3 regions of the Mesorhizobium sp. M1D.F.Ca.ET.231.01.1.1 genome follow, and region 3 is predicted to be linked to each of the others. Evidence: predicted binding sites of a transcription regulator. Region 3 holds the regulator's gene; each other region holds the start of a gene.
What was found. The regulator LexA, encoded in region 3, represses DNA repair genes until DNA is damaged. The targets are predictions, from matches to a motif close to TGTTCNNNNTGTGTTCNG.
Positions count from the first base shown of each region.

Region 1: a site for LexA is predicted at 5,686-5,703, ahead of recA (recombinase RecA). Genes of this name have one in related genera too.
Region 2: a site for LexA is predicted at 4,794-4,811, ahead of EN874_RS12100 (YifB family Mg chelatase-like AAA ATPase). Genes of this name have one in related genera too.

Region 1 covers NZ_RZOZ02000001.1:403,923-414,365, reverse strand. Annotated here, with positions in the region: gene EN874_RS02055 (DUF2269 domain-containing protein) at 1-230, opposite strand, end outside; gene EN874_RS02050 (SDR family oxidoreductase) at 227-1,522, opposite strand; gene alaS (alanine--tRNA ligase) at 1,531-4,200, opposite strand; gene recA (recombinase RecA) at 4,531-5,628, opposite strand; gene EN874_RS02035 (carbohydrate kinase family protein) at 5,912-6,850, shown strand; gene EN874_RS02030 (pseudouridine-5'-phosphate glycosidase) at 6,901-7,818, shown strand; gene EN874_RS02025 (TfoX/Sxy family protein) at 7,822-8,145, opposite strand; gene EN874_RS02020 (GFA family protein) at 8,234-8,731, shown strand; gene EN874_RS02015 (DUF2199 domain-containing protein) at 8,733-9,257, opposite strand; gene sufA (Fe-S cluster assembly scaffold SufA) at 9,258-9,644, opposite strand; gene EN874_RS02005 (SUF system Fe-S cluster assembly protein) at 9,752-10,138, opposite strand; gene EN874_RS02000 (cysteine desulfurase) at 10,143-10,443, opposite strand, start outside.
Region 2 covers NZ_RZOZ02000003.1:528,617-539,059, forward strand. Annotated here, with positions in the region: gene EN874_RS12075 (EAL domain-containing protein) at 1-861, opposite strand, end outside; gene EN874_RS12080 (glycosyltransferase) at 1,099-2,109, shown strand; gene EN874_RS12085 (GtrA family protein) at 2,109-2,483, shown strand; gene gshB (glutathione synthase) at 2,616-3,557, shown strand; gene EN874_RS12095 (cyclic nucleotide-gated potassium channel) at 3,672-4,739, shown strand; gene EN874_RS12100 (YifB family Mg chelatase-like AAA ATPase) at 4,906-6,435, shown strand; gene EN874_RS12105 (TetR/AcrR family transcriptional regulator) at 6,485-7,084, opposite strand; gene EN874_RS12110 (DUF308 domain-containing protein) at 7,115-7,705, opposite strand; gene EN874_RS12120 (malate synthase G) at 8,359-10,443, opposite strand, start outside.
Region 3 covers NZ_RZOZ02000001.1:609,074-619,516, forward strand. Annotated here, with positions in the region: gene gltA (citrate synthase) at 1-1,006, opposite strand, end outside; gene gltX (glutamate--tRNA ligase) at 1,189-2,613, opposite strand; gene EN874_RS03085 (ComEC/Rec2 family competence protein) at 2,715-5,159, shown strand; gene lexA (transcriptional repressor LexA) at 5,164-5,898, opposite strand; gene glp (gephyrin-like molybdotransferase Glp) at 6,015-7,220, opposite strand; gene moaC (cyclic pyranopterin monophosphate synthase MoaC) at 7,222-7,716, opposite strand; gene trpC (indole-3-glycerol phosphate synthase TrpC) at 7,783-8,634, opposite strand; gene trpD (anthranilate phosphoribosyltransferase) at 8,639-9,649, opposite strand; gene EN874_RS03115 (SurA N-terminal domain-containing protein) at 9,646-10,443, opposite strand, start outside.

The sequences.
Region 1 (10,443 bases), 210 kb from region 3:
CATCCCATCTCGCGCGCCAGCAGCGCGCCGGTGATCGGCTGAAACACGACAGCCGTTGCCGTGAAGATGGCGTCGGCAATCACGACCGTACCGGCGACATGAGCGACGATCTCGGGCTTGCCGGTCCGCTGCGCCATCAGCATGAAGAACGCTATGCCGGCGCCGGTGCCGAACAGCACAGTGGCGCCGATCACGTGCAGCCACCGCAATATGTCCGCCCAAAGGCTCATCGCTCTTCCAAAATCGCCAGAGCCGCCAGGACGAGGCAAAGTACGGGCACGGCCTTGACGATGGCCCCGAGCGGATCGAGCCACAGATCGGGAGCAAGCGCAGCCGCGGCGGCAAGGTAGAGCAAGGTGATGGCTATCATCGCCATCAGCGCCGATCGTGCGAAGGGCCGTGCGACAACCGCGACGCCGACGACGATGTCGGCGATACTTCCGGCAACAACCATCCCGAACGCCAGCGTTCCTGGCAGGCCGCGCGAGATGAGAATGTCGGCGGCCGCATCATGCCGGACAAGCCCGACAACGCCCGAGAACAGCCAGAACAAGGACAAGACGGCCAACACCACAGGCTTCAGCAGCCACAGGCGCGCGAACCACCGCTCCTGAGCATGCGCCGGCATGGCTGCCAGCGTTGCTTCCAGAGCTTGCGGTGGGCGATCCGCGATATCGGCCCAGGGTTTCGAGTTGCCGGTGACGCCCTCCTCCAGCGCGGCAAGGGCCGCACTGCGCAAGGGAGATCGCCATCCGAGAAGGCCGAGCCCATCGGCGACCATGCCGGCGAGCCGCCCGACAATTGCCGGCACCGTCACGACCCGCGCCTTGGGCAGGCCGAGCCAGGCTCGAAATTCAAGCAGGACCGCGCCAAGCGGTCTGGCCCGTTCCTCGACGAGGTCGATGATCTGCCCACGCGCCAGACGGCCCCCGACGGCACGCGATACCGCCTCCGCGACTTCCGCAACAGGTACTGTTTGGATCGGCCGGTCCGCAAGGACGGCTGGCACGAACCATGGAAACGCGGCCAGCGCGCGCAACAAAGCTGTCCCGCCATAAGCGCCCGGCGCGATGACCAGGCCGGGCCGCAGGATCGTCCATTCCAGCGAGGATGACGCCACCGCGCGGTCGCCTTCGGCCTTGGTTCGAAAGAACGCGTTGTCGGAAGCGGGATCTGCGCCGATCGCGGAGACCTGAACCAGCCGGCGTACACCGGCCTGTTCGCAAGCAGTGACGAGAGCGGCGATCGACAGCCGGTGTATCGCGTCCAGATGGTCGCGCGGGCCATCCTGCAAAGCGCCAGCGGCGTTCACCACGGCCCCCACGCCGGCAAGCAAGGGCATCCAATCTGCCGCCGCGAGCAGTCGCGACATATCCGCCGCGATCCATCGTACGCCCGGTTTGCGGCGCCGCGCATCGTGGACGTCACGACCGAGCCCGACAAGGTCGTGACCGTCCTCGACCAAGCGTCCGAGGACGGCTTCTCCGATGAGTCCATAGCCGCCAAGGACAAGGACCTTCATCCGCTCGCTCAGGCGGCTTCGAGCGCCGCCCGCACCGCCGCGATCGCGTCGTCGGCTCTGGAGGCATCGGGGCCGCCGGCTTGCGCCATGTCGGGACGCCCGCCGCCGCCCTGCCCGCCAAGCGCGGCGGACGCGACGCGCACCAGATCGATGGCGCTGAAACGGCCGGTGAGGTCTTCGGTGACGCCGACCACCACGCTCGCCTTGTTGTCCTCGCCGGCGCCGACGAAGACGACCACGCCGGAGCCGAGCGTCTTCTTGCCGGCATCGGCCAGCGGCTTCAGATCCTTCGGCGCCACACCGCTCACCGCCTTGCCGAGGAAGCCGACGCCGGCGACGGTCTCGTTGGCGGCCGGAGCATCGGAGACGGCGGTGCCGGCGCCCAGCGCCAGTTTCTTGCGCGCTTCGCTCAATTCCTTTTCGAGCTTCTTGCGCTCATCGAGCAGCGCCTCGACGCGCGCCGGCACATCGCCCGGCGAGATCTTCAACGCCACCGCCGCTGCCTTCAGGCGCTTGTCCTGTTCGTCGAGGTGCCTGCGCGCCGCCTCGCCGGTCAGCGCCTCGATGCGGCGCACGCCGGCCGCGACCGCGCTGTCCGACAGGATGCGCACCAGCCCGATATCGCCGGTCGACCTGACATGCGTGCCGCCGCAAAGCTCGACCGAATAGGGACGGTTGGCCTTTGCGCCATGCAGGCCCGTGCCCATCGACACGACGCGCACCTCGTCGCCATACTTCTCGCCGAACAGCGCCATGGCGCCCTCGGCGATGGCATCGTCGACCGACATCAGCCGCGTCGTCACCGGGCTGTTCTGCACCACGATCTCGTTCGCCATGCGCTCGACATCCTCGAGATCGTCCGGCGAGATCGGCTTGTTGTGCGAAATGTCGAAGCGCAGCCGGTCGGGCGCGACCAGCGAGCCCTTCTGCGCGACATGGGTGCCAAGCACCTCGCGCAGCGCCTCGTGGATGAGATGCGTCGCGGAATGGTTGGCGCGCAGCTTCGAGCGGCGCGCATGGTCGACCTTGAGCTCGACGGTAGCACCTGTTTTGACGGTGCCGCTCGTCACCTTGCCCAGATGCACGAACAGCCCGTCGGCCTTCTTCTGCGTGTCGGAGATCTCGACCGAGAAGCCCTCGCCGGAAATCACGCCGGTGTCGCCCATCTGGCCGCCGGATTCGCCATAGAACGGCGTCTGGTTGACGACCACGGCCACCGCGTCGCCCTGGCTTGCGCTGTCGATGGTCTTGCCGTCCTTGACCAGCGCCTGGATCAGGCCTTCCGCCTCCTCCGTTTCGTAGCCGAGGAAGTCGGTCGCGCCCACCGTCTCGCGGATAGGGAACCAGACCGTCTCGGTCGCGGCCTCGCCGGAGCCCGCCCAATGCGCCCGCGCCTCCGCCTTCTGCCGCTCCATCGCATCGGTGAAGCCGGCAAGATCGACCGAGATGCTGCGCTGGCGCAGCGCATCCTGCGTCAGGTCGAGCGGGAAGCCATAGGTGTCGTAGAGCCTGAAGGCCGTCTCGCCGTCCAGCATGTCGCCCGCGTGGAGTTGTTCCGTCGCTTCGGAAAGCAGGCCGAGGCCCCGCACCAGCGTCTTGCGGAAACGCGTCTCCTCGAGCTTCAGCGTCTCGGTGATCAGCGCTTCGCCGCGCGCCAGTTCCGGATAGGCCTGACCCATCTCGCGCACCAGCGCCGGCACCAGCTGCCACATCAGCGGCTCTTTCGCGCCGAGCAGCTGCGCATGACGCATGCCGCGGCGCATGATGCGGCGCAGCACATAGCCGCGGCCCTCGTTGGACGGCAGCACACCATCAGCCACCAGGAAGGAACATGAACGCAGGTGGTCCGCGATCACGCGGTAGGACGCGACGTTCTCCTGATTGGGACCCTGCCCGAGCGCGGAGGACGCGGCGTCGATGAGATGCTTGAACAGGTCCGTCTCGAAGACGCTCTCCACCCCTTGCAGGATGGACGCCATACGCTCCAGGCCCATGCCGGTGTCGATCGACGGCCGCGGCAGGTCGATACGCTCGTCCTTCGTCACCTGCTCATACTGCATGAACACCAGGTTCCAGAATTCGAGGAACCGGTCGCCATCCTCTTCCGGGCTGCCGGGCGGGCCGCCCCAGATATGCTCGCCGCGGTCGATGAAGATTTCCGAGCACGGTCCGCAAGGTCCGGTGTCGCCCATCGCCCAGAAATTGTCCGACGTCGGGATGCGGATGATGCGATCGTCGGAGAAGCCGGCGATCTTCTTCCAGTAGCCGGCCGCCTCGTCATCGGTGTGATAGACGGTGACCAGGAGCTTGTCCTTCGGCAGGCCGAATTCCCTGGTGATCAGGTTCCAGGCAAGCTCAATCGCGCGTTCCTTGAAATAGTCGCCGAACGAGAAATTGCCGAGCATCTCGAAGAAGGTCAGATGGCGCGCGGTATAGCCGACATTGTCGAGGTCGTTGTGCTTGCCGCCGGCGCGCACGCTCTTCTGCGCTGTCGAGGCGCGCGAATAGGGCCGCTTCTCCAGGCCGGTAAAGACGTTCTTGAACTGCACCATGCCGGCGTTGGTGAACATCAGCGTCGGATCGTTGCGCGGCACCAGCGGGCTGGAGGCGACGATCTCGTGACCCTCCTTGCGGAAGTAGTCGAGGAATGTCGACCGGATGTCGTTCACGCCACTCATGGATACTGCCTTTTCGTAGGAACCGCCGGCTTGGCCGGCGGCAAAATGGGCTTCGTGTTTCAGAAGGTAGATTGGCCTTTTAGCCGTAGCTCTTGACCCTGTCCAGAAACACGGAATTGGACCAATCCGCCGGCTGGACAGGGTGTGTATCCCCGCCCCAAACGCAAACCGCCGGCACGAAGGCCGGCGGTTCGGGACGCATTACCAAGAACTCGATTACATAAGCATATGCAAATATAACAGGATTATGGCCAAACTCCGGCCGATCCAGCCGCTCTACGCAATTCCGGACGGAAAACCGCTGCGCAGTTTTCCCGGAATTGCCTGGCTTCACATCGCGCCGGCTTCGCCCTCAAAACCGTCGTCGCCGCCTTCAGAGCCGCCATTCTCGAGGAATTTTTCCGCGATAAGCCCGGCATTCTGCCTGAGCGCCAGCTCGATCTCGCGCGCCGTATCGGGATTGTCGCGCAGGAACAGCTTGGCGTTCTCGCGGCCCTGGCCGAGACGCTGCGAATTGTAGGAGAACCAGGCGCCCGACTTTTCGACCACACCGGCCTTGACCCCGAGATCGACGAGCTCGCCGGTCTTCGACACGCCCTCGCCATACATGATGTCGAACTCAACCACCTTGAAGGGCGGGGCCAGCTTGTTCTTCACCACCTTGACGCGGGTCTGGTTGCCGACCACCTCGTCGCGGTCCTTGACCGAGCCGATGCGGCGGATGTCGAGACGCACCGAGGCGTAGAATTTCAGCGCGTTGCCGCCGGTGGTGGTTTCCGGCGAGCCGAACATGACGCCGATCTTCATGCGGATCTGGTTGATGAAGATGACCATGGTGTTGGAGCGCGAGATCGAGGCGGTGAGCTTGCGCAGCGCCTGGCTCATCAGGCGGGCCTGCAGGCCGGGAAGCGCATCGCCCATCTCGCCCTCGATTTCGGCGCGCGGCGTCAGCGCCGCGACCGAATCGACCACCAGCACGTCGATGGCGCCGGAACGCACCAGCGTGTCGCAGATCTCCAGCGCCTGCTCGCCGGTGTCGGGCTGCGAGATCAGGAGGTTTTCGAGATCGACGCCGAGCTTGCGGGCATAGACCGGATCGAGCGCGTGCTCGGCATCGACGAAGGCGCAGATGCCGCCCTTCTTCTGGGCTTCCGCAACCGTGTGCAGCGCCAGCGTCGTCTTGCCCGAGCTTTCCGGCCCGTAGATTTCGATGATGCGGCCGCGCGGCAGGCCGCCGACGCCGAGCGCGATGTCGAGGCCCAGCGATCCCGTCGGCACGGTTTCGATCTCGACCACCTGCTCGTTGGCGCCGAGCCGCATGATCGAGCCCTTGCCGAAAGCGCGCTCGATTTGCGACAGCGCCGCATCCAGAGCCTTTGATTTGTCCACTGCCTTATCCTCTACAAGCCGCAAAGAATTCTGAGCCATGATACATCACCCCTTGGTCGTCAATGAAGGCCGGACAATCCGTGATCCCTGCCGTTTTGTACCTTTTTTGTTCTCATTTGGCAAGGGTCAACAAATGACTGAAAAACAATCAATATCTCGATTTGTTCTAGTTTTGTCTCACTAGAACTAGAGCGGATCAGCGCCGCTGGTCCAAAAGAGACTTCGCTCTCCAGCCGGCGCGAATCGCGCTCCCGGATTGCGGGGCGATGCGCGCAAACCTAGTGTGCGCACGCGAACAATCAACGAAAGTCATCTCATCCGCATGCCGACTTCCCCCAAAATTCTGGCCCTAGGCGGCGCCCATATCGACCGGCGCGGTCAGGTCTCCGGCACCTATGTGCCCGCAGCCTCCAACCCCGGCATCATGCGTGAGGACGTCGGCGGCGGCGTCTTCAACGCGCTGCGCAGCCTGGTGAAGCGCGGCGTGTCGGCCTCGCTGCTTTCGGTGCGCGGCGGCGATGCGGCGGCTGAGACGGTCGCAGCGGCGATCGCCGGCGCCGGCATCGACGATCTTTCGGTGGTGTTCCTCGACCGCACGACGCCGAGCTACACGGCACTGATCGACGGCGAGGGCGAGCTGATCGTCGGCTTTGCCGATATGGGCCTCTACGACCTCGCCTTCCCCAAGCAGCTCCGCCGCGCCAAGGTGCGCGAGGCGATCGCCGGAGTTGACGCGATCCTTTGCGACGCGAACCTGCCGACGGCGGCGCTCGAGCGTCTCGTCGCGCAGGCCGGCGGCATGCCGGTCTTCGCCATCGCCATCTCGCCGGCCAAGGTCGTGCGGCTGGCGCCGCTGCTCGGCGATCTATCGCTGCTGTTCATGAACCGCCGCGAGGCGGCAGCGCTCGCCGGCGCCGACATGTCCGGCCGGGATCTTGTCGACGCGCTGAAGCGATTGGGGCTGGCGGCGGGAGTGATAACCGCCGGCAGCGCGCCGGTGCTGGGCTTCGACCAATCCGGCGTCTTTGCCATCGATCCGCCGGCGCCGCGACAGGTCGCCGACGTGACCGGCGCAGGCGATGCCCTGACCGGGGCCACGGTTGCCGCGCTGCTGCGCGGCCTGCCCTTGCGGGCAGCGCTGCGCGAAGGTGTTGCCGCGGCGATGCTCGCCATCGAGAGCGCGGAGGCGGTCCCGTCCTTCACGGCCGCCAGTTTCGCGCAGGCGCTTGCCCTTGTGCCGGAGGCACGGGAGGTGGCATAGCGCCACCAAACCATCTTGCCGGAGTGTTTTCTCCGGATTGGAGAACAGCCATGACGCCGGAAACCGCCCGTCCCTTCATCGACATCCACCTGCCGGTGGCGGAGGCGCTTGCCGCCGGGCGGCCGGTGGTGGCGCTGGAAAGCACCATCATCACCCATGGCATGCCCTACCCCGACAATGGCGCGATGGCGGCCAAGGTCGAGCAGATCATCGTTGAGGGCGGCGCGGTGCCGGCGACGATCGCCGTGATCGATGGCCGCATCAAGATCGGCCTTTCCGACGGCGAGCGCGAATCGCTCGCCATGACCGGCGACGCCATGAAGCTGTCGCGCGCCGATATCGGCTTTGCCGTCGCTCAAAGGCGCACCGGCGGCACCACAGTTGCGGCCACCATGATCGCCGCGCATATGGCCGGGATAAAGGTTTTCGCCACCGGCGGCATCGGCGGCGTCCACAAGGGCGCGGAAAAGAGCTTCGATATCTCGGCCGACCTCGACGAACTGGCGCGCACCCCGGTCATCGTCGTCTCAGCCGGCGCCAAGGCGATCCTCGACATCGAGAAGACACTGGAAGTACTGGAAACGCGCGGCGTGCCGGTCATCGGCCATGGCTGCGAGACCATGCCCGCCTTCTGGTCGAGGCAATCGCCCTTCCGCGCGCCGCTGACGCTGAATGCGCCGCAGGACATCGCGCATTTCTACCATACGCGGCAAGCGCTCGGCCTTGGCGGCGGCATTCTGGTCGCCAATCCGGTGCCGCGGAATGACGAGATCCCCGCCGCCGAGATGGACGGCTATATCCAGGCCGCGCAGAAGGCCGCCGAGGCGCAGAACGTCACCGGCAAGGCGGTGACGCCGTTCCTGCTGTCGAAGATCCTGGAACTCACCGGCGGCCGCAGCCTCAAGACCAACATCGCGCTGGTCGAGAACAATGCGCGGCTGGCAGCGGAGATCGCGAAGGCGCTGTAGACCTTATCTGCCCGCCCTTCGCCCGGCCTCGTACGCCCGCCGCGCCCAGATCGCCATTTCGTCGGGATCGTCGAAGGCGTCATCGGGAACGCTCCAATAGGGCATCGCCACCTCCTTGCCATGGCGCGAGCCGGTATAGGTCCACCGGCTGCAGCCGGCGGCCTCGAACTCTGGAATGCTCTCCTGGTCGGCCTTCAGCATCAGCTCGCCGCGCACGACGACCGCGACGATGACGCCGTCGCAATAGATGCCCTTGCCGCCGAACATCTTTCGGATGCTGATCGGCCCCAGGCTTTCGAACAGTTCTTCAAGGCGCGCATTATCCATGCCGGATCATCTCATCCGGCATGGGCCTTGTCATCGCCGCAACCAAAGGCATGCTGACAGGTTGAGACACGAAAACGGAGCTCCCGCCATGCCTGTCCTGCTCAAAGGCTCCTGCCGCTGCGGCGCCGTCGCCTTCGAGGTCGAAAGCCACACGCCGGTGCCGTTCATGCTCTGCTACTGCTCGATCTGCCGCAAGCAGCAGGGCGGCGGCGGTTTTGCCATCAATCTCGGCGCCGACTACGAGACTATGAACATCAGAGGCAAGCGCAGCCTCGGCGTCTATCGCGCCGAGATCGAGGACGACGAGCATCCGCATTGCGAGGTCTCAACCGGGGAGCGCAATTTCTGCAGGAAGTGCGGCGCCGCGCTCTGGCTCTACGATCCGACCTGGCCGGACCTCGTCCACCCCTTCGCGTCGGCGATCGACAGCGACCTGCCGAAACCGCCGGAAAAGGTGCATCTGATGCTGAAATACAAGGCGAACTGGGTCGAGCCGGTAATCGGACCCAAAGACAAGGTGTTCGACGTCTATCCGGAGGAATCGATCGCCGACTGGCACAAGCGCACGGGCATGTGGGTGGATTAATCTAGGCTTCAGGGCGATGCGTAAGCGCAACCCAGCGCTCGATCTGCGTCACATCCACCCCTTCGCGCTGCGCTGCAACCAACGGATGGTCTGCATCATGCAGAAACACCCTCGGGCGCTGATTGCCAGGCTGAAACACGACATTGGCATGCAGGTGCATCGAGCTTGGATACTCGGGAATGTCGTGCATCAAATAACCGAAGCAGAGTTCATCCTCATATTGGCCGCTGTCATATCCGTCCCGATAGACATTCCAGCTTCTTTCCGAGACCGACATCCAAACGCCGAAGCAGAACTCGTCGGACAACTGAGGCACGGGCAAAGCCAGCAGGCACCGAATGAACCGGTCTGTTTGCCCTGTTGCGTAGCTCACCATGCAAAAATCGTCGTTCTTGCGGAAGGTCGACCGAGCCACATCGTCAAGCGCATCGGGATTCACCGGCGTGCTGAAGGCCATGTCAGTGGGAAGCCCGGTATGCTCCTGATCACAGCAGGCACATCGCCAGCGATATGCCTCAGCGCTCACCTAAGCGGCGCTTGAGGAGCGTGCCTCGGCAAGCGCCTTGAGATCGGCGGGCTTCAGCTCGACGGATTCGCCGCAGCCGCAAGCCGAGCTCTGGTTCGGATTTCTGAAGGTGAAGCCGGTGCGCAGCGTCGTCTGCTCGAAATCCATCTCGGTGCCGAGCAGGAACAGCGCCGCTTCGGGCGCGACATAGACATGCGCGCCGTCGCGCTCGACATGATCGTCCTTCGAGTTCGGCTCGGTGACCAGGTCGATCGTATATTCCATGCCGGCGCAGCCGCCCTTCCGGATGCCGAGGCGGATGCCGTGCGCGTTGTCGCGCGTGGCGACGATCTCGCGCACGCGGTCGGCGGCCCTGTCGGTCATCGTGATGACGGCGAAGCGTCCCATTTCATTCTCCACGTTCGCGCGGGTTCAAGGCCCGCGGAATGAGTCTGCCCTTAAAATGGTGAAGTTTCACCTTTGCTGCAAGTCAGCCAATCATGTCGGGCAGTTGGTCAATACCACCCGACCGCGACCTGCGCCTCTTCCGACATGCGGTCCGGGGTCCACGGCGGGTCGAACACCATGTTGACCTCGACGCCGGAAACGCCTTCGACGGCGCCGACCGCGTTCTCGACCCAGCCGGGCATCTCGCCGGCCACCGGGCAGCCCGGCGCGGTCAGCGTCATGTCGATCTTGACGGTGCGGTCGTCCTCGATGTCGATCCTGTAGACCAGGCCAAGCTCGTAGATGTCGGCCGGGATTTCCGGGTCGTAGACCGTCTTCAGCGCCGAGACGATGTCGTCGGTCAGCCGCGCCAACTCCTCGGCGGGGATCGCCGAGGCCGAGACGATACCGTTCGCGGCCTGGGCAGTCTCAGCGGTGGTGCTCACATCGTCCATGGTCTCACCCGAAGAACTTTCGCGCCTTTTCCAGCGCATCGGCCAAAGCGTCGACTTCGGCCCTGGTATTATACATGCCGAATGATGCCCTGCATGTGGAGGTCACGCCGAAGCGTTTCAACAGTGGCTGGGCGCAATGGGTGCCCGCGCGGACAGCCACGCCTTGCCGATCAATCACCATCGACACGTCATGGGCATGGATGCCCTGCAATTCGAACGAGATGATGGCGCCCTTGCCCGGCGCGTCGCCGAAGATGCGCAGCGAGTTGATGGCCCTGAGCCGCTCATGCGCATAGTCCTTGAGG
Region 2 (10,443 bases), on a different contig from region 3:
GACGAGCTGCGACGGCGACAGGTTGAAGGAGAGGAACAGGTCCTTCGGCCAGCTGCGCGCCGCCTCGGTCGCCTTGCGCAGCACCAGCTGCGACAGCGGACCGATGATGCCGCGCTCCTCGGCGATGGGAATGAACACGCTCGGCGGCACCATGCCGAGATCGCGGTCGGTCCAGCGGGCCAGCGTCTCGAAGCCGATGGTGCGGCGGGTGCTGAGATCGACGATGGGCTGGAAATGCGGCTCGACCTCGCCGGCCGAGACGGCGCGGCGCAGCGCCTGCTCGATGCGGGTGACGCGCTTGGCGGCCTCCTCCATCTCGCGGGTGTAGACGACGACGCGGCCGCGGCCCGAGCGCTTGGCGTGGTAGAGCGCGGTCTCGGCCTTGTTGATCAGGATCTCGGTGGTCTCGTCGCCGGAATAGAACAGCGAGCAGCCGACCGAGGCCGACAATCTCGCGGTGCGCTCGCCGACATCATAGGGGGCCGACAGGATTTCGATCAGCATGCGCGACTTCTCGGCCGCCTGCTCTTCGCTGAACACCATCGGATAGAGGAAGGCGAATTCGTCGGCGCCGATACGGCAGACCGTGGAGTAGCCGTCCATCGAGGCGCGCAGGCGCATCGCCACCTGGATCAGGATGTCGTCGCCGGCCTTGTGGCCGAACAGGTCGTTGATCGGCTTGAAACCGTCGAGGTCGAGGATGCCGACGGTGAACGGCGCAGGATCGTCGGCGCGGTCGCTGATCAGGCGATCGACCTTGTCGAAGAAGCGACGATGGTTGCCAAGCCCGGTCAGCGGATCGGTGAAGGCCAGATCCGTGTTGTCCCTGCCTGGCTGCCCGGTGCCAAACGTCGTTTGCATCATGTCCCTGTTGTGACGACGGTATTTATCGCCAGACTGGCAGCAAAGCGTTTAGGAAAAGTATCGGAAAAATCGATTTTCCGATTACCTTGGGAGAGCCCCGGGGCCGGTTGGCCGGCTTGGGGACAGGGGCTTAAACCTGGCCTTAACGGCTTCAATAAATAGTGAAGCGGCCCGGAGACGCCGCCATTGGGGCCGGCATCGGCGCGGCCGGAGGGCCGGGCACCGGAGACAGACATGCCGCACGAAGTCCGCAACGAGCCGGTGATCGCCGTGCTGCTGCCCTGTTACAACGAGGAGCTGACGATCGGCGAGGTCGTGCGGCGCTTCCGCGAAACGCTGCCGGCCGCCGCGATCTATGTCTACGACAACAATTCGAAGGACCTGACCGCGCTCAAGGCCCGCGCCGCCGGCGCCGTCGTCGTGCGCGAACCGCGCCAGGGCAAGGGCAACGTGGTGCGCCGCATGTTCGCCGATATCGAGGCCGACATCTACGTGATGGCCGACGGCGACGGCACCTATGCGCCGGAAGATGCGCCGCAGCTGATAAACACGCTTTTGACCGAGCACTGCGACATGGTGGTGGGCACCAGGCGCGGCGTGACCGACGATGCCGGCCGCTCCGGCCACGCCTTCGGCAACCGCATCTTCAACCGGCTCTATAAGGGCCTGTTCGGCGCCGATTTCACCGACATCTTCTCCGGCTACCGGGTCTTTTCGCGGCGCTTCGTCAAGAGCTTCCCGGCGGTTTCCGGCGGCTTCGAGATCGAGACCGAAATGTCGGTCCATGCCTCGCAGCTCAAGCTGCCGGTGAACGAAATGGCGCTCGACTACGGTCGCCGCCCGGAAGGCTCGTCATCGAAGCTGTCGACCTTCAGGGACGGCGCCAGGATCCTGTGGATGTTCGCCATGCTGGTGAAGGAGACGCAGCCGCAGCGATTCTTCGGCACGTTCGCGCTGTTCTTCCTGGCGGCCAGCATCGGCCTGATGATCCCCCTGCTGGTCGAGTTCGCCGAGACCGGGCTTGTGCCGCGCATGCCGACCTGGGTGCTGTCGGTCGGCCTGCTCCTCTCATCCATGCTGGCGATGGTCACCGGCCTGATCCTCGATTCGGTGTCGCGCGGCCGCGCCGAACAGAAGCGCATCTTCTATCTTTCGATCCCTGCCGGCCGCATCGGGCGGCGCGCGGGCGGCAACGAGCAGGCCTCCCCGAAGACGGCGCCGGGCAAGGCCTCGCGGGCGGCCTGATGGGCCGGCTTGGCCGCTTCGTCCTTGCCGGCGGCATCGGCTTTGTCGCCGACGCGGCCGCGCTCTGGCTGCTGCTTGCCGTCACCCCGCTCGGACCGCTGATCGCGCGTATCCTGTCGATCGGCTTCGCGCTCACCGTCACCTGGCAGATCAACCGCCATCTGACCTTCGCGCCATCGAGCCGGGGCATGGCGCGGGAAGGCGCGCGCTATGGCGGCGTCGGCGTCGCCACCAGCATCGCCAATTACCTCATCTACTGCGCCATGCTGTTCGCGCTACCCGCCCTGCCGCCGCTGGCGGCGCTGGCGGTCGCCTCGCTGGTTGCGATGGCGCTGTCCTTCCTCGGCTATTCCCGGCTGGTCTTCGATCGCTGAGCGTCTGCACCAAGCAAGCGCGATTGGCAGAAGCCTTCGAGTTCCTTATATCGGCGCCAGAGATGCGAGAATTCAAAGTGTTGGAGCGTCGTTTGTGCGTCCAAACGGATGCCGCTCCGATGGAGACCGAAAATGCCGCTGAAGATCGCCGTCCAGATGGACCATGTCTCCACCGTGTCGATCGCCGGCGACACGAGCTTCGCGCTGTCGCTGGAGGCGCAGCGGCGCGGCCACAAGCTCTTCCACTACACGCCCGACCGGCTGTCGATGCGCGAGGGCAAGGTGTTCGCGCGCGTCGAGGAGATGCAGCTGCGCGACGAGAAGGGCAGCCACTATTCGCTGGGCGAGAAGGTGCGCACCGACCTTTCGGAGATGGACGTGGTGCTGCTCAGGCAGGATCCGCCCTTCGACATGAACTACATCACCACCACGCATATCCTGGAGCGCATCCACCCGAAGACGCTGGTGGTCAACGACCCGGCCTGGGTGCGCAACAGCCCGGAAAAGATCTTCGTCACCGAATTCCCGGACCTGATGCCGGAGACGCTGATCACCAAGGACCCTCAGGAGGTGGCCGCCTTCCGCAAGGAGTTCGGCGACATCATCGTCAAGCCGCTCTACGGCAATGGCGGCGCCGGCATCTTCCATCTGCACGAGGCCGACCGGAATCTAGCCTCGCTGCTCGAAATGTTCGGTCAGCTGTTCCGCGAGCCCTATATCGTGCAGCGCTATCTCAAGGAGGTGCGCAAGGGCGACAAGCGCATCATCCTGGTCGACGGTGAGCCCGTGGGCGCCATCAACCGCGTGCCGGCCGAGCACGATTCGCGCTCCAACATGCATGTCGGCGGCCGCGCCGAGAAGACCGAGCTGACGGAGCGCGAGCGCGAGATCTGCGCCCGCATCGGCCCGGCGCTCAGGGAACGCGGCTTCATCCTGGTCGGCATCGACGTGATCGGCGACTGGATGACCGAGATCAACGTCACCTCGCCGACCGGCATTCGCGAGGTGCAGCGCTTCGGCGGGGCGGATATCGCAGCCCTGTTCTGGGATTGCGTCGAGGGGAAGCGGGCCTAGGCTCGACCGTGCACGCGAGCCGTTGGTGATGCACATCGCAGCGACAGCAAGCACCTTTACGCTTGCCTCGAAGGCATCCTATTTTGCAGAGCAGTAGCCGCTCGTGGGCATAGAATGTCGGTACTGCCTTTCCTAAGAATTTACGCGCCGCCCAACGCTGTGCTGGCTGCGCCCGGGCTTCTGGCGGTGGCTGCGCTCACGATACCGGACCTGTCCGGACGAAGCAGGCTGGCCCTGGCTGCCGTGCTCGCTGTCATTTGGGGCGCCTATCTCCTGCAGATGGCGGCGACGCTGCTCAAGCGACGGCCGGGAGACATACGCAACAGGGCGCCGGCAATCGCCATCGATGTGCTAGCGGTCCTGGTTCCACTCGCCGCATTTCTGCTCGTCCGCACGCCCGACTGGAGCCTCTACTGTGCGGTCTGGCTGCTGAAACCGCTGCGCGACTCGACCTTCTTCCCAGTGCTGGGCAGGGTGCTGGCCAACGAAGCACGCAACCTGATCGGCGTCACCACCCTCTTCGGCGTCGTTCTATTCGGTGTCGCGCTCGCGGCCTATGTCATCGAACGCGACATCCAGCCGGTAAAGTTCGGCAGCATCCCCCAGGCTATGTGGTGGGCGGTGGTCACACTGTCCACCACCGGCTATGGCGACGCGATTCCGCAGAGCTTCGCCGGCCGCGTCCTTGCCGGGATGGTCATGATGAGCGGCATCGGCATCTTCGCGCTCTGGGCCGGCATTCTTGCCACCGGCTTCTATCAGGAAGTCCGTCGCGGGGATTTCGTCCGCAATTGGCAATTGGTCGCCGCCGTGCCGTTGTTTCAGAAGCTCGGCCCGGCCGTGCTGGTCGAGATCGTGCGCGCGCTAAGACCTCGCATGGTGCCGGCGGGCGCCGTGATCTGCCGCATTGGCGAGCCCGGCGATCAGATGTTCTTCGTCGTGGAGGGGCGTGTCAGCGTTGCGACGCCGAACCCTGTGGAGCTTGGCCCTGGCGCCTTCTTCGGCGAGATGGCGCTGATCAGCGGCGAACCGCGTATGGCGACCGTCAGCGCCGCCACGGCGGTCTCACTCCTGTCGCTGCACTCGGCGGATTTCCAGATGCTGTGCAGCAGCAGCCCCGAGATCGCGGAAATCATCCGCAAGACCGCGCTCGAGCGGCGCGGCACCGCGCCGACGGCTTGACGGCACCAGGTGCGTGGTCACAGCCCCAGGATCGTCGCCATGCGGCGCCCCCTATGTTCCCGTAATGTTCTTGCCTAAATCCGAAATCTGTGATTGTCTCGGATCGATATCACCCGCGGTCCGAGCAAGGGCCGGGGTGAGCCGGTATCCGGGGGCTTGATAAAAGATGGTGGCGCGGGTTCGCACGGTGGCTTTCCAGGGCATCGAAGCCGTGCCGGTCGACGTGCAAGTGATGATCGCGCCGGGCAAGGTCGGCATGCAGATCGTCGGCCTGCCGGACAAGGCGGTGGCCGAGAGCCGCGAGCGCGTGCAGGCGGCACTTCATGCGTCCGGTTTGTCGATGCCGTCGAAGAAGGTGACGGTGAACCTCGCGCCGGCGGATCTGCCCAAGGAAGGCAGCCATTACGACCTGCCGATCGCGCTCGGCCTGATGGCGGCGCTCGGCGCCATTCCGGGCGACATGCTGGCCGGCTATGTCGTGCTCGGCGAGTTGTCGCTCGACGGCACCATAGCTGCGGTGGCCGGGGCGCTGCCGGCGGCGATCGGCGCCAACGCCGAGGGCAAGGGCCTGATCTGTCCGTTCGCCTGCGGGCCGGAGGCGGCCTGGGCCGGCAAGGATTTCGACATCCTGGCGCCGCGCAGCCTGATCGCGATCGCCAACCACTTTCGCGGCACCCAGGTGCTGTCGCGGCCGGAGGCCGGTATCCAGTTGGCGGCGCGCGACCTGCCGGACCTTGCCGACATCAAGGGCCAGGAAAGCGCCAAGCGGGCGCTCGAAGTGGCTGCCGCCGGCGGGCACAATTTGCTGATGGTCGGCCCGCCCGGCTCGGGCAAGTCGATGCTGGCGCAGCGGCTGCCCTCGATCCTGCCGCCGCTGGCGCCGAAGGAGCTCCTGGAAGTTTCCATGATCGCTTCCGTCGCCGGCGAGCTCGGCGAAGGCAAGCTCACCGACCGGCGGCCGTTCCGCGCCCCGCATCATTCGGCCTCGATGGCGGCGATGGTGGGCGGCGGCCTGCGCGTGCGGCCGGGCGAGGTGTCGCTGGCGCATCACGGCGTTTTGTTCCTCGACGAATTCCCGGAATTCACGCCGCAGACGCTGGACGCGCTGCGCCAGCCGCTGGAGACCGGCGACTGCGTGATCGCGCGCGCCAACCACCGCGTCACTTATCCGGCGCGCATCCAGCTGGTGGCGGCGATGAACCCGTGCCGGTGCGGCATGTCGGGCGAGCCCGGCTTTCGCTGCCTGCGCGGCGACCGCTGCCGCACCGAATACCAGGCGCGCATTTCCGGCCCGCTGCTCGACCGCATCGACCTGAGGATCGAAGTGCCGGCGGTTTCGGCCAGCGACCTGATCCGGCCGGACCGCGCCGAAACCAGCGCTTCGGTGGCGCAGCGCGTGGCGCGCGCCCGCACGCTTCAGCGCGAGCGGCTCGAACGGCTCGGCGCGACCGTGACCACCAACGCGCATTGCCCGCCGGCGATCGTCGAGGAGATCGCCAGGCCCGACGCCGCCGGGCTGACGCTGCTCAAGGACGCCAGCGAGAAGCTCGCCTTCTCGGCGCGGGCCTATCACCGCGTGCTGAAGGTGGCGCGCACGCTCGCCGACCTCGATGCCAGCGAAACCGTCGGGCGGATCCATCTCGCCGAGGCGATCTCCTATCGGATGAGCGCCGAGCGGATGGCGCAGGCGGCGTGATCGCAAGAGGTATCCGCAAGCGCACAGGGTCCGCTTTTCCAGGCGACTGTCAGCCGACCGTCGATCGGTCCCCGGGGATCAGCTTCTGCAACGTCGGCGCCAGGATCATGCCGAACGTCAAGGTATCGCCGTAGGCTCGCGCAGAGAGCATTGCGCCATGAACGGTCGCCATGAAGGCCTCCGCCTCGACGCGCGGCGCGGCGGAGATTGTCAATTTCTTCTGCTCGGCGCCGCGCTCGATGACGCCGGCCAGCCAGCCTGAGAGAAACCGAAAATACGCCCGGACCTCCACGGCAACCTCCGGCGGAAGAGCGGGAAGCTCGCTGGCAAGCAGGGCGCAGACGCAGAACGGCCGGCTTGCGTCCTCGATGCACCGAGCCCAGAAGCCGGCGTAGGTTCGAAGCAGCTCCGGCGGCTCATGCACATTGCGCTCAAGTTCTCCCATGCCCGTGACGGCATCCTCCAGGTAACGCCTGACCAGGGTTTGCACCAGGTCGACCTTGCTGGGGAAGTGGTGATGGATGCTGGCCTTGCGGATACCGATCACCTCGGCGATATCGGCGTAGCTGAACCCGTTGTAGCCGCCGGCGACGATGAAGGTTCGCGCGGCGGCCAGGATATCATCGGCAGTGTGCGAAGGCTTGTTCATGGACATGCCTAACGTCCAGCGGAGGAAAGCTCAACTCACCCCTTGCGGCGACTTCCGCACGATATCGCTTACCGAAAGCCACACCGCGGACACGAGGAAGTAGAAGGCGCCGAAAGCGGCATAGGGCGCAACGTTGGCGATGCCGATGGCCTCCGTGCCGCCGGCCATCTTCACGAAGAACAGGCCGGCCAGCGCCGACTGGGCACCGCTCAGGATCATCGCCCACTGGGCGCCGTTGGTTTTCCAGCGACGCGCCGCGGTCAGAAGCTGAAACGCGCCGGAGACGACGGCCCAGACGCCATAGACCGCAAGCACCGTGTTCATGCCGCGGCCAAGCGCGACGGCGACCGCAACCGCGGTGACGATGCTGACGGCGAAATTGAGGAGCTGCGACTTGTTGCGGCGGAGCCCGCCGCTACGCTGAGCGTCGACATAGTTCGCAAGCGCATCCCACATGGGGTAGGCCACCAGCATGACGGCGGCGAGCGGTGGAACGCTCTTCGCGACGGTGAGCGCCGCCACGACCCAGGCAGCAGATACGGCAAACCGCAGATAATAATAGGTTCTGAGCCAGCCATTCGGAGACCGGGCGCGGTTTTGACCGCTCATTTTTGCAGACATGACGACTATCTCTCAGTGAGTTTCGGTGTCTACCTACTAGAAGGTAGACACTGGCTCGTCAAGCCATTTGTGCGGGTCCTGGTAGACGTCGGCTCCTGCAATAGGCGGCTCCACGATGCGCATGTCGTGTCCGCACCTTGTCGGAGCGAGGCCTATGATCGCGTGCTGAAGGTGGCGTGCGCGCTCGCCGACCTCGACGCCCAGCGAAACCGTCGGCCGCATCCATCTCGCCGAAGCGATCTCCTACCGGACGAGCGCCGAGCGGATGGCGCAGGCGGCGTGAGCCGCCGGATGGCGCGAACACGAACCAGCATAGGCTTGTGCCGAAGCGAACCTATCAGGAGAGATGAAAGGCATGTTCAGGAAAGGTATGGTCGTGACCGCCGTGGCCCTGGTGCTGGGCGGCAGTGCGTTGCACGCTTCAGCCGCAGGTCAAGGAGGACCTGGCGCACGAAACCATGTCGTAAAGCATGGCACACGAAACCATAGGGTAAAACAAGGCGCACGAAAGCCTGCCGCAAAGGCAGGCCGCAAGAGTAAGAAGCCCGCTGCATCCAATCTTGCGTTGCCCAGCAACAGCGTTGCTGTGGGAGGGCCTCATACCGGTTTGAAGTTCATCGGAAACGTTCCGTGACGAGCCGTCGCCGTTCCGCTTACAGCACGCGCTCCTTCGCCTTCAGCTCCAGGCGCCGCGCGTGCAGCACCGGCTCGGTGTAGCCGTTGGGCTGAACCGTCCCCTTGAACACCAGGTCGCAGGCAGCCTGGAAGGCGATGGAAGCGTCGAAATCCGGCGCCATCGGCCGGTAGAGCGGATCGCCGACATTCTGGCGGTCGACGATGGCCGCCATGCGCTGCAGCGAATCCCGGACCTGGATTTCCGAGCACACCTTGTGACGCAGCCAGTTGGCGATGTGCTGCGAGGAGATGCGCAGCGTCGCGCGGTCCTCCATCAGGCCGACATCGTTGATATCGGGCACCTTCGAGCAGCCGACGCCCTGGTCGATCCAGCGCACCACATAGCCGAGGATGCCCTGCGAATTGTTGTCGAGCTCGCGCTGGATCTCGTCCGGCGTCCAGTTCGGCCGCACCGCGACCGGCACGGACAGGATGTCGTCGAGCTTCGCCTTCGGCCGGCTCCTCAGCGCCGCCTGCACGGCTTGCACGTCGACCTTGTGGTAGTGCGTGGCGTGCAAGGTCGCCGCCGTCGGCGACGGCACCCAGGCGGTGTTGGCGCCGGCCTTCGGATGGGCGATCTTCTGCTCGAGCATGGCCGCCATCAAATCGGGCATCGCCCACATGCCCTTGCCGATCTGGGCATGGCCGGCGAGCCCGCATTCCAAGCCGGTATCGACATTCCAGGCCTCGTAGGCGGAAATCCAGGCGGCCTGCTTCATGTCGCCCTTGCGGATCATCGGACCGGCTTCCATCGAGGTGTGGATCTCGTCGCCGGTGCGGTCGAGGAAGCCGGTGTTGATGAATACCACGCGCTCGCGTGCAGCGCGGATCGCTTCCTTGAGGTTGACGGTGGTGCGCCTCTCCTCGTCCATGATGCCCATCTTGATGGTGTTCTTCGGCATGCCGAGCAGCGCCTCGACGCGGTCGAAGATCTCGATCGCGAAGGCGACTTCCTCCGGCCCGTGCATCTTGGGCTTCACCACATACATCGAGCCGGCGCGGGAGTTGGCGCGGCGGCCGTTTTCGCCGACATCGTGCAGCGCGATCAGCGCGGTGAGCGCGGCATCCATGATGCCTTCCGGCACCTCGTGGCCGTCGCGGTCGGTTATCGCCGGATTGGTCATCAGATGGCCGACGTTACGCACCAGCATCAGCGAACGTCCGGGCAAAAGCAGCTGGCCGCCATTCGGCGCCGTGTAGCGGCGGTCCGGGTTGAGCGTGCGGACAAAACTCTTGCCGCCCTTGGTGATCTCTTCGGCGAGATCGCCCTTCATCAGGCCGAGCCAGTTGCGATAGACGACGACCTTGTCCTGCGCATCCACGGCGGCGACCGAATCCTCGCAGTCCTGGATGGTGGTCAGGGCGGCCTCGAGCACGACATCGGCGATGCCGGCCGCATCGGTCTTGCCGATCCCGCTGGCGCGGTCGATCACGATCTCGATATGCAGGCCGTTCTTCACCAGCAGCACGGCTTCCGGCGTGGCGGCATCGCCGCGATAGCCGACGAACTGTTTTGGATCGGCAAGCGTGGTGGCGCCGGCGCCCTCGCCCACTTTCAGCGCCCCGTTCGCCACCGACAGCCCGTTGACGCCGGCCCATTTGCCGGAGGTCAGCGGCGCCGACTGGTCGAGGAAATCCCTCGCCCAGGCGATGACCCTGGCGCCGCGCGCCGGATTGAAAGCCTTGCCCTTCTCGGCGCCGCCGGTTTCGGGAATGGCGTCGGTGCCGTAGAGCGCATCGTAGAGCGAACCCCAGCGGGCATTGGCGGCGTTGAGCGCATAGCGCGCATTCATCACCGGCACCACGAGCTGCGGCCCGGCGACAACCGCGATCTCGGGATCGACATTTTCGGTCGAGACGCTGAAGGCCGGACCCTCGGGCACCAGATAGCCGATCTCCTTCAGGAAGCTCTTGTAGCCCTCCATGTCGACTGGCGCGCCGTTCTGGCGATACCAGCCGTCGAGCTTTTCCTGCATGGCATCGCGTTTGGCGAGCAGCGCCCGGTTCTTCGGCGCGAGGTCGTGGACGATGGCGGAAAAGCCGGTCCAGAACTGTTCCGGGTC
Region 3 (10,443 bases):
CCGTCTTCTGCATGATCTTGGCGCGCGGATCGTAGTTCTTGTAGACGCGGTGGCCGAAACCCATCAGGCGGAACGGATCGTTCTTGTCCTTGGCGCGGTCGATGAACTCCGGGATGTGGTCGACATGGCCGATCTCGCCCAGCATGTTGAGCGCCGCCTCGTTGGCGCCGCCATGCGCCGGACCCCACAGGCAGGCGATGCCGGCGGCGATGCAGGCGAACGGATTGGCGCCCGAAGAACCTGCAAGCCGGACGGTCGATGTCGATGCGTTCTGCTCGTGGTCGGCGTGCAGGATGAAGATGCGCTCCATGGCGCGCGCCAGCACCGGATTGATCTTGTACTCCTCGCACGGCACGGCAAAGCACATGTGCAGGAAGTTCGCCGCGAAGCCCAGATCGTTCTTCGGGTAAATGAAAGGCTGGCCGATGTGGTATTTATAGGCCATCGCCGCGATCGTCGGCATCTTGGCGATCAGGCGCATCGAGGCGACCATGCGCTGGTAGGGGTCAGAGATGTCTGTCGAGTCGTGATAGAAGGCCGAGAGCGCGCCGACCACGCCGCACATGACGGCCATCGGATGCGCGTCGCGCCGGAAGCCGGTGAAGAAGCGCGACATCTGCTCATGCACCATGGTGTGGCGCGTCACGCGGTAGTCGAAGTCGTCCTTCTGCGCCTTGGTCGGCAATTCGCCGTAGAGCAGGAGGTAGCAGACCTCGAGGAAGTCGCCGTGCTCGGCAAGCTGGTCGATCGGATAGCCGCGATGAAGCAAGATGCCGGCGTCGCCGTCGATGAAGGTGATCGCCGACTCGCAGCTCGCCGTCGAGGTGAAGCCTGGATCGTAGGTGAACGCCCCGGTGGTGCTGTAAAGCGCGCCGATGTCGATAACGTCAGGCCCGGTCGAGCCGCTTCGCACCTTGAATTCGTGGGTCTTGCCGGCGAGTTCGAGCTTGGCGGTCGACTCATGCGCCTTGCCGCCCGATTCCAGTTTTGTCGCAGCTTCGCTCATTCTCAAACTCCTTTATGTTTCCTCATGCCGGCAAGGCAATTCCTGCAAACGACACGTCGAAATCACCGGAATGCGCGAACTTACCACCGCATTTTAGGAGGTGCGTGCCAGATTGGGCCAAGGCCTAATGTTGCACTGCGAAACACACCTTTCAATGCCAATCTTTTTGGGCCAGTTCGCTCCTAATCGATTTGATCTCCAATCCGCGCCAGGGCCTCCTCGCGTCCCAACACGGCAAGCACGTCGAAGACGCCAGGCGAGGTGCTGCGGCCGGTGAGCGCGGCTCTCAGCGGTTGCGCCACGGCGCCAAGCTTGTGTCCGCCGGCCTGGGCAAAGTCACGAATTGCGGCTTCCGCGGCCGCGGCGCTCCATTCGCCGGAAACCGCGGCGAGCGCGGCATGAGCACCGCGCAAAGTGGCGCGCGCCTCACCGCCGAGCAACCCAGCGGCCTTCTCGTCGAGCTGCAGGGGGCGTTCTGCGAACAGGAAAGCGGCTCCATCCATGAGTTCGACCAGCGTCTTTGCCCGCTCCTTGAGGCCGGGCATGGCGGCCAGCAGCTGCGCCTTGCGCCTGTCGTCGAGCTTTGCCGCGAGCGCCGGGCCTCCTTGGAGATGGGGCAAGGTGGCGACGAACACGTCGACGAGGGCCTTGTCGTCCATCTGGCGCATATGCACGCCGTTCAGCGCCTCGAGCTTGGCGAAGTCGAAACGCGCGGCGCCCTTGTTGACGTCGCCGATATCGAACCAGGAGATCATGTCCCTGATCGACATCACCTCGTCGTCGCCATGGCTCCAGCCGAGCCTCGCCAGATAGTTGAGCAGGGCCTCCGGCAGATAGCCCATCGCGCGATAGGCCTCGACGCCGAGCGCGCCGTGGCGCTTCGACAGCTTGGCGCCGTCGGCGCCGTGGATCAGCGGGATGTGCGACATCGACGGCACGGTCCAGCCCATGGCGTTGTAGATCACGGTCTGGCGCGCGGCGTTGGTCAGATGGTCGTCGCCACGGATAATGTGGGTGACGCCCATGTCATGGTCGTCGACGACCACGGCATGCATGTAGGTCGGGTTGCCGTCCGAGCGCAGGATGATGAAGTCGTCGAGATCCTTGTTCGGGAAGCGCACCTCGCCCTGCACGCGGTCATGCACGATCGTCTCGCCTTCGGTCGGCGCCTTGATGCGGATCGCCCCCTTCACGCCCGCAGGCGCCTCGGACGGATCGCGGTCGCGCCACTGGCCGTTGTAGCGCGGCGGCATGCCCTTGGCCCGCGCCGCCTCGCGCATGGCATCGAGTTCCGCCGGCGTCTCGTAGGCGTAATAGGCCTTGCCCAGGCGCACGAGCTCCTCGGCGACCTCGCGGTGGCGCGGCGCGCGCTCGAACTGGGAGACGGCGTCGCCGTCCCAGGAAAGGCCAAGCCAGGTCAGTCCGTCCAGGATGGCGGCTGTCGCAGCCTCGGTGGAGCGCTCGCGATCGGTGTCCTCGATGCGCAGCAGCATCGTGCCGCCGGTGTGCCTGGCGTAGAGCCAGTTGAACAGCGCCGTCCGCGCCCCGCCGATGTGCAGGTAGCCGGTGGGCGAGGGGGCAAAGCGGGTGACGACCTTGTCGGACATGGAACTCTCGAAGAAGCACTGAAACGGGCGTGATTGCGCGGGCTTTCGCGCAGGTGGCGTTCATGTAGCATAGGAGGTCTGGGGCGCAAGGGGCAGACCCGATGGCTGGACGTGGCCGGGGCGAGGAGGAGGGCGAAGGGACGACGGCTGGCGTCAGCGAGCGCTTGCTGTTTGCCGGCGCCTTGCCTGCCGAAGCGATGCCGGTCCTGCTCCCGGAGCGGCACCTGCCTGTGGACGTTCCATCGCCCGACGGCACCCCCGCCCGCCCGACGTCTCCGCCGGCAGCCATCGACCGGATCCGCCGGCAGTTCCGCAGCGCTTCGTTTTCCGTGTTTCGCCGGGGCGTCGCCGTCGCGGCCGCTACCGAACTCGACCGCGGCGTCGGCTTCCTGCTGGTGCCGGTGTTGCTGGCCGCCGGCGTGATCCTCTATTTTTCCTTGAATGCCGAGCCGGACCTCTACAGGCCGCTGGCGGCGGCCACGCTGATGGCTGTCTGCGTGGCGGTCTCGCGCTCCTGGCCGAAGACGCATCTCGTCTTCATGGCGGCGCTGTTTTGCGCCTTGGGCTTCGTCGCCGCGAAGGTCGAGACATGGCGCGTCGCAACACCTATGCTCGGCTCCGAAATCCAGACGCGGCTGACCGGGCGCGTCGTCGTCGCCGAGGAGATGGCCAATGGGCGGGTGCGGCTGACCATCGATCTCGTGTCGACCGCGCATCCGACGCTGCGCTACGCGCCGGACCGCGTCAGGCTCTCGGCGCGCAGGACGCCGCCGGACATGAAGGCTGGATCGCTGGTGACGGGCTATGCGCGGCTTTTGCCGCCGAGAGGCCCGGTCCGCCCCGAGAGTTATGATTTTTCCTTCGACAGCTATTTTTCCGGCATCGGCGGCAGCGGCTTTTTCCTAGGCGATCCGAAAGTCCTTCCGGCAACTGCCCCGCCGGCAGAGACGAGCATCGCCTCGGCGATTGAGAACGCGCGCGAGAACATCGCCGACCACATCCGAAACACCATCGGCGGGTCCGAAGGCGAAATCGCCGCGGCGTTGATTGTCGGCGTTCGCGCCGGCATTCCCGAAGACATCAACGAAGCGATGCGGCGCACCGGCATCTATCACATCATCTCAATCTCCGGCCTGCACATGGCGCTGGTCGCCGGCACGATCATGTTCCTGCTGCGCGGCGCCTTTGCGCTGTTTCCGGATTTCTCGTCGCGCCGGCCGGTGAAGAAATACGCCGCGGCGATCGCGCTTGCCTCGATCGCGGCTTACCTCGTCATCTCCGGCATCGTGGTGGCGGCCGAGCGGAGTTTCATCATGCTCGCCGTGATGCTGGTCGCCGTGCTCTTCGACCGCGCGGCGCTGACGATGCGCAATTTGGCGATCTCGGCCATCGCCGTCATCCTTGTCTCGCCGCACGAAGTGGTCGGTCCGAGCTTCCAGATGTCCTTCGCGGCCACCGCCGCCCTGGTCGGCGCCTATGCCGGCTTTGCCGACTATCGCGCCGGCAAAGCGATCGTGCCGCCGGCAAAGCGCTCCTTCCTCGGGTTCTTGTCGCGAAAACTGGCGGTCGGCGTGGGTGGCGCCGCTGTAACCTCGCTCATCGCGGGCAGCGCGACACTACTGTTTGCGATCTGGCACTTCCAGCGCGTCTCGCCGCTCAGTCTGCTCGCCAATCTGGCGGTGATGCCGATCGTTTCGCTGCTCGTCATGCCGTTCGCCGTGCTGAGCGCGTTGGCGATGCCGTTCGGCTTCGACGGTCCGTTCCTCTACGTGATGGGCAAGGGCCTGACCGCGATGATTGCCATTTCGGCATGGATTTCCGAGCGCTCGCCTGTCGATGCCGTGGGATTGATCTCGATCCAATCGGTGCTGCTGGCGACGATCGCGCTGGTCATCGCGACCATGGCCACCACCTGGCTCAGATTGGCAGCCGTGCCGTTCGCGCTTGCTGCCCTGCTCACCATTCCGCATGTCCGCACGCCGGATGTGTTGATCTCGGAGGACGCGCATCTGGTGGCAATGCCGATCGGCGGCGGCGAGCTCGCTATCAACCGCGAACGCTCCAACGAGTTCACCACCGACAACTGGAAGCGCGCGCTGAAAGCCGAGGAAATCGTGCCGCCGGAGACATTCGCCAAAGGCGCGCTGGATATTGCCGATCCCGTCGACCTGCCGCCGGGATCGCCATTCTATTGCACCGGCGATCTCTGCATCGGCCGGCATCCTACCGGCGCGATCGTCGCGCTTGCCGAAAACCGCGACAGCGCCAGGCCGGCCTGCGGCTATGCCGACCTCATCGTCATCAACGACGCCACGGCCTACAATCCTTGCCGCGATCCACGCATTCTTGTCGTCACCAAACGCCAACTTGCTCGCGATGGAAGCGCTGCCGTCTTCTTCGATCCGCAATCGGCGACGGCGCAACCTGTCATTCAATACGCCGTCGAGAAGTCCTATCGCCCCTGGCACGAACAGCGGAGCTACTCGCGAGAGGCGAGGGGCCTGGCGCCTTACAAGCGGCCCGAAAAGCCAGAGGCAAAGCCATAGCCGCTCAGTAGCGGCGAATGAGCCCGACCAATTTGCCCTGCACCTTAACCCTGTCCGGCCCGAAGATGCGGGTCTCATAGGCGGGATTGGCGGCCTCGAGCGCGATCGAGGCACCCTTGCGGCGGAAGCGCTTCAGCGTCGCTTCCTCGTCGTCGACAAGAGCCACCACGATCTCACCCGGGCTTGCCGTGTTGGCGTTGCGGATGATGACCGTATCGCCGTCGAAGATACCGGCCTCGATCATCGAGTCGCCCTTGACTTCCAGGGCATAATGCTCGCCGCCCGCGATCATGTCCGGCGGCACTGTGATCGAATGCGTCTGATGCTGGATGGCATCGATCGGCACACCGGCGGCGATGCGACCCATGACCGGAATGGATACGGCCGAAACGGCATCGTCATCATTGCTGGGCGTAGGCGTGCGCGAGGGCGCCGCAGGCTTGATCTGCCGGCCGAGATTGCCTTGGCCGCCCTGGATGACGCTTGGCGAGAATCTCTTCGCGGCATTGAGGCCGGGCGCGATCGAATCGGGCAGCCTCAGGACTTCCAGGGCACGCGCCCGGTTCGGCAGCCGGCGAATGAAACCGCGCTCTTCCAGCGCCGTGATCAGGCGATGGATGCCCGACTTCGAGGCAAGGTCGAGCGCTTCCTTCATCTCGTCGAAAGACGGCGGAATGCCGCTTTCCTTGAGCCGTTCATGGATGAACATCAGGAGTTCATGTTGTTTGCGCGTCAGCATGGCGGCCCCCATGGGTTCTGAAACCAGAATCAGAAAAACAAACCCAGAACAAACACTATCTGTTCCAGTTGTGTTCCGCAACCGTTTAAAGTTTAGTGAATGTGTTGACGTTTTGTTCAGCGTAACATCAGAACGCTGCATTCGGCGCCGGCTTCCGCCGCCGGGGCGAAGGGCTCGCGCACGATCAGGCCGTTGGCGTCGGCGAGCGTCCTCAGCATCGAGGAATCCTGGATGCCGAACGGTGTCGCGACCAGCCGTCCGGCCTCCTCGCGCACGACGGCGCGCACATAGTCCTGCCTGAGATCGTTGGCGCGCATCGCGGCGGCCAACCGGGCGGCGCGGATGTCCTGTCGGTAGTTGCGGCCACCCAGCTGCGCCAGAAGCGGCTTCAGGAACAATTGCGAGCAGACAAGGCTCGCCACCGGATTGCCGGGCAGGCCGATGCAGCGGATGTTGCCTAGCCGGCCAAACATCAATGGTTTGCCGGGGCGCATGGCGATCTTCCAGAAATCGAGCTGCATGCCTTCGCCGGTCAGCACGTCGTGGATGAGGTCGTGGTCGCCGACCGAGGCGCCGCCGAGCGTGACGATGACGTCGGCGCCGGCTGAGACCGCTTTCCTGACCAGAGCCGCGATTGCGTCCTGCCGGTCGGCGGCGATGCCGAGGTCGAGCGCGCGCGCCCCGACCGACTGGGCCGCGGCGGCGACGCCATAGGCATTGGACGAGATGATCTGGTCGGGACCGAGCGCGCTGCCGGGCGGCAATAGTTCGTCGCCGGTGGCGATGATCGCGACCAGCGGCTGCCGCACAACATTGAGGCTCGGGTGGTTGCCCGACGCCGCTAGCGAAAGCGCTGCCGGATCGAGCTCTCGGCCTTTATGGAGGAGCACGTCACCTTCGCCGAAGTCGAGCCCACGGCGACGGACGTTGCGTGCCTGCGCGGTCGGCTCGGTCACTTCGATGCTGCCACCACCGAGGTCGCGGACATTCTCCTGGATAACGACGGTGTCGGCGCCCTCGGGAAGGGGCGCGCCGGTGAAGATGCGCACGGCCTCGCCCTTGCCGATGGAGCCGGCAAAGCCTCGCCCGGCGGGCGCCATGCCGACAACGGAGAGCCGCACCGGCACTGACGCCACGTCCTCGGCGCGTGCGGCGTAGCCGTCCATGGCCGAAGCGTTGAAGGGCGGCTGCGTGCGCAGCGCTGCCACCGGTTCGGCCAGCACACGGCCTGCCGCATCGGCGAGCGGAACGCTTTCGCCAGGCAGCGCGGTCGCGCCATCCAGCAGGCGTTCGAGCGCCTCGGCGACCGGAACCAGCGCCATCCTAGGAGCCTGCCCCATGTTCGGCAGCTTTGTAGTCACCCGACTTGCCGCCGGTCTTCTCGACCAGCCTGATGCCGGAAATCACCATGGCGCGGTCCGCTGCCTTGGCCATGTCGTAGATGGTCAGGCAGGCGACGGACGCCGCGGTCAGCGCCTCCATCTCGACGCCCGTCTTGCCGGTGACGCGAGCAAGCGCGGTGACCCTCAGGCCGGGGAGCGCGCGGTCGGGCTCGATATCGACCGCAACCTTGGTGAGAAGCAGCGGATGGCAGAGCGGAACAAGCTCATGCGTCTTCTTGGCGGCCATGATGCCGGCGATGCGCGCCGTGCCAAGCACGTCGCCCTTCTTGGCGTCGCCGGCCAGGATCATCTCCAGCGTTTCCGCCCGCATGGAAACAAAACCTTCGGCAATGGCCGTTCGCGTCGTCTCGGCCTTGTCGCCGACATCGACCATGTTGGCTTCGCCCTTGGCGCCGAGATGGGTAAGCGCAGGCATCCTCAAACGGCCTTAGAACGACGTGCGTCCACTTGGACGCACAAAGTACGTTCTAACACTTTGAATCTATGCATCGTGCTCTCCAAAAATCGGAGTCGATTTTCGGGCCGATGCATTGGCCGGAGCCTTGCCCGTCAACAGAAGCGCGGTCGCGGCGGCCACGTCGGCCTGCCGCATCAGGCTCTCGCCGACGAGGAAGGTGCCGATCTTGCTCTTCTCCAGCCGGCGGCAGTCCTGATGGGTGAAGATGCCGCTCTCGCTGACCAGCAGCCGGTCGGCCGGCACCATGGCGGCAAGCCGCTCCGAAACGTCGAGGCTGGTCTCGAAGGTCCGCAAATCGCGGTTGTTGATGCCGATCAGCCGAGACGAGAGCGTGAGCGCGCGCTCCATCTCCTTCTCGTCATGCACCTCGACCAGCGCGTCCATGCCGAGCTCGAAGGCCGTTGCCTCGAGCTCGCCGGCCAGAACGTCGTCGACGCTTGCCATGATGATGAGGATCGCGTCCGCGCCCCAGGCCCGCGCCTCGTGGACCTGGTACGGGTCGAAGAGGAAATCCTTGCGCAGGGCGGGCAGGCCGACGGCGGCGCGCGCGGCTGTCAGAAAGCCCGGCGCGCCCTGGAAGGACGGGGCGTCGGTCAGCACCGAAAGGCAGGCCGCTCCGCCTTGCTGGTAGGCCCTGGCGAGCGCCGGCGGATCGAAGTCTGCGCGGATCAAACCCTTGGAGGGGCTTGCCTTCTTGATCTCGGCGATCAGCGCGAAGCCGCCGGCCTTCCGCCTGGCCTCGAGGGCCGCAAGGAAGCCGCGCGGCGGTTCCGCATCCTTCGCCTTCGCCTCGACCTCGGCAAGCGGCGCGCTGAGCTTCGCCGCGGCGATCTCTTCGCGCTTGTAGGCTTCGATCTTGCGCAGGATGTCGGACAAGGTTCTAACCGTTCGAAATCTCGATGAGCTTGTCGAGCACCGCAGGCGCCCGGCCGCTGTCGATGGCTTGCGCGGCGGCCCCAATGCCGTCGGCGAGCGTCGTCGCCTTGCCGGCCACCACCAGCCCGGCACCGGCATTCATCAGCACGGTGTCGCGATAGGCGCCGGCATCGCCGCGCAGCATATCGCGCAATGCCTTGGCATTGTAGGCCGCATCGCCGCCGCGCAGCTCTTCCTTGCTGTGGCGCTTCAGCCCCACCACTTCCGGGGTGAGCGTGAAGCTGCGGATTTCGCCGCCGGCAAGCTCAGCCACCTGCGTTTCGCCGGTGGTGGTGATCTCGTCATAACCGTCGCCATGCACGACCCAGGCGTGATCGGCCCCAAGTGCTTTCAGTGTCTCGGCCACCGGCATGATCCATTCCGGCAGGAAGACGCCGACCATCTGGCGGCTGACGCCGGCCGGGTTGGACAGCGGTCCAAGCAGGTTGAAGATGGTGCGGGTGCCGAGCTCGCCCCGGATCGGTCCGACATGCTTCATCGCCGGATGATGCGCCGGCGCGAACATGAAGCCGACTCCGGCCTCGTGGATGCAGCGGCCGATCGTCTCAGGCGGAATGTCGATCTTGACGCCGAGCGCCATCAGCACGTCGGCGGAGCCGGTCAGCGAGGACAGGCCGCGATTGCCGTGCTTGGCGACCGGAACGCCCGCCGCCGCGATGACGAAGGCCGAGGCGGTCGAGATGTTGACCGAGTGCGAGTTGTCGCCGCCGGTGCCGACGATGTCGATGGCGCCATGCGGGGCTTCGACGCGCAGCATCTTGGCGCGCATGGTGGCGACCGCGCCTGAAATCTCGCTCACGGCCTCGCCGCGCACGCGCAGCGCCATCAGGAAACCGCCGATCTGGCCCGGCGTCGCATCGCCCGACATGATGATGTCGAAAGCCTCGCGCGCTTCCTCGAAGGAGAGCGCGGTGCCAGTGGCGACCTTGGCTATGTGTGTCTTGAGAGCGCTCATCGTGTCTGTGCTTGCGATACGGCGGCCGGATCGATGCGAACGTCATACTGCGACTGCAGCTGCGCCACCAGCTGGTCGAGCAGGTCGTCGGATATGCCGGCGCTGAAGGATTTCTGCGCATCGTCCGGGACGGAGCTGCCATCGGCGCCGGCCGGTTCAAAGACTTCGGCGACCTTGAACAGGATCTGGCCGTCGCCGGTGGGCGAGGGGATCAGGCCCGTGCCGCCTTCGCCGACGCCGAACATGGCCGCGGCACCTTCCTTGCCGAAATCGGCATCGTCGGCTTCGCGCTTCAGGCCGCGCTTGGTCTGCTTCTCGAGCTTCAGCTCGCCTGCGATCACATCGAGCGCCGTGCCGGCCTTGAGGCGCTTTTCCAGCTCCCCGGCCTTCGCGTCGAGCCGCTTGTCGGTCTCGGCGGCGGTCCAGTCGGCTGCCACCTTCTGGCGGACTTCGTCCAGCGTGCGGTCGCGCGCTGCCGTGATCGATTGGACTTCATAGAACACGAAGCCGTTGTCGGCGGTCGTCAGGCCTTCATTCTCCGTGTTCGGCTCGGCCTCGAAGACCGCCTTGATGAGGTCGGCCGATTGCGGCAGGTCGTTGACGACCGTGTCGTCCGGCCGCTGGCCGGTGCGGTCGATGGCGTCGACGGTGACGGCCTTGAGCTTCAGCTTTTCCGCCGCCTGGGCAAGCGAGGCGCCCGAAGCGCGGGTGTCCTCGTAGCTGTCGTGGACGTCGAGCAAGATGCGGCTCGCCTCGCCGAGCGCCATGTCCTTGCGGATCTGGTCGGACACTTC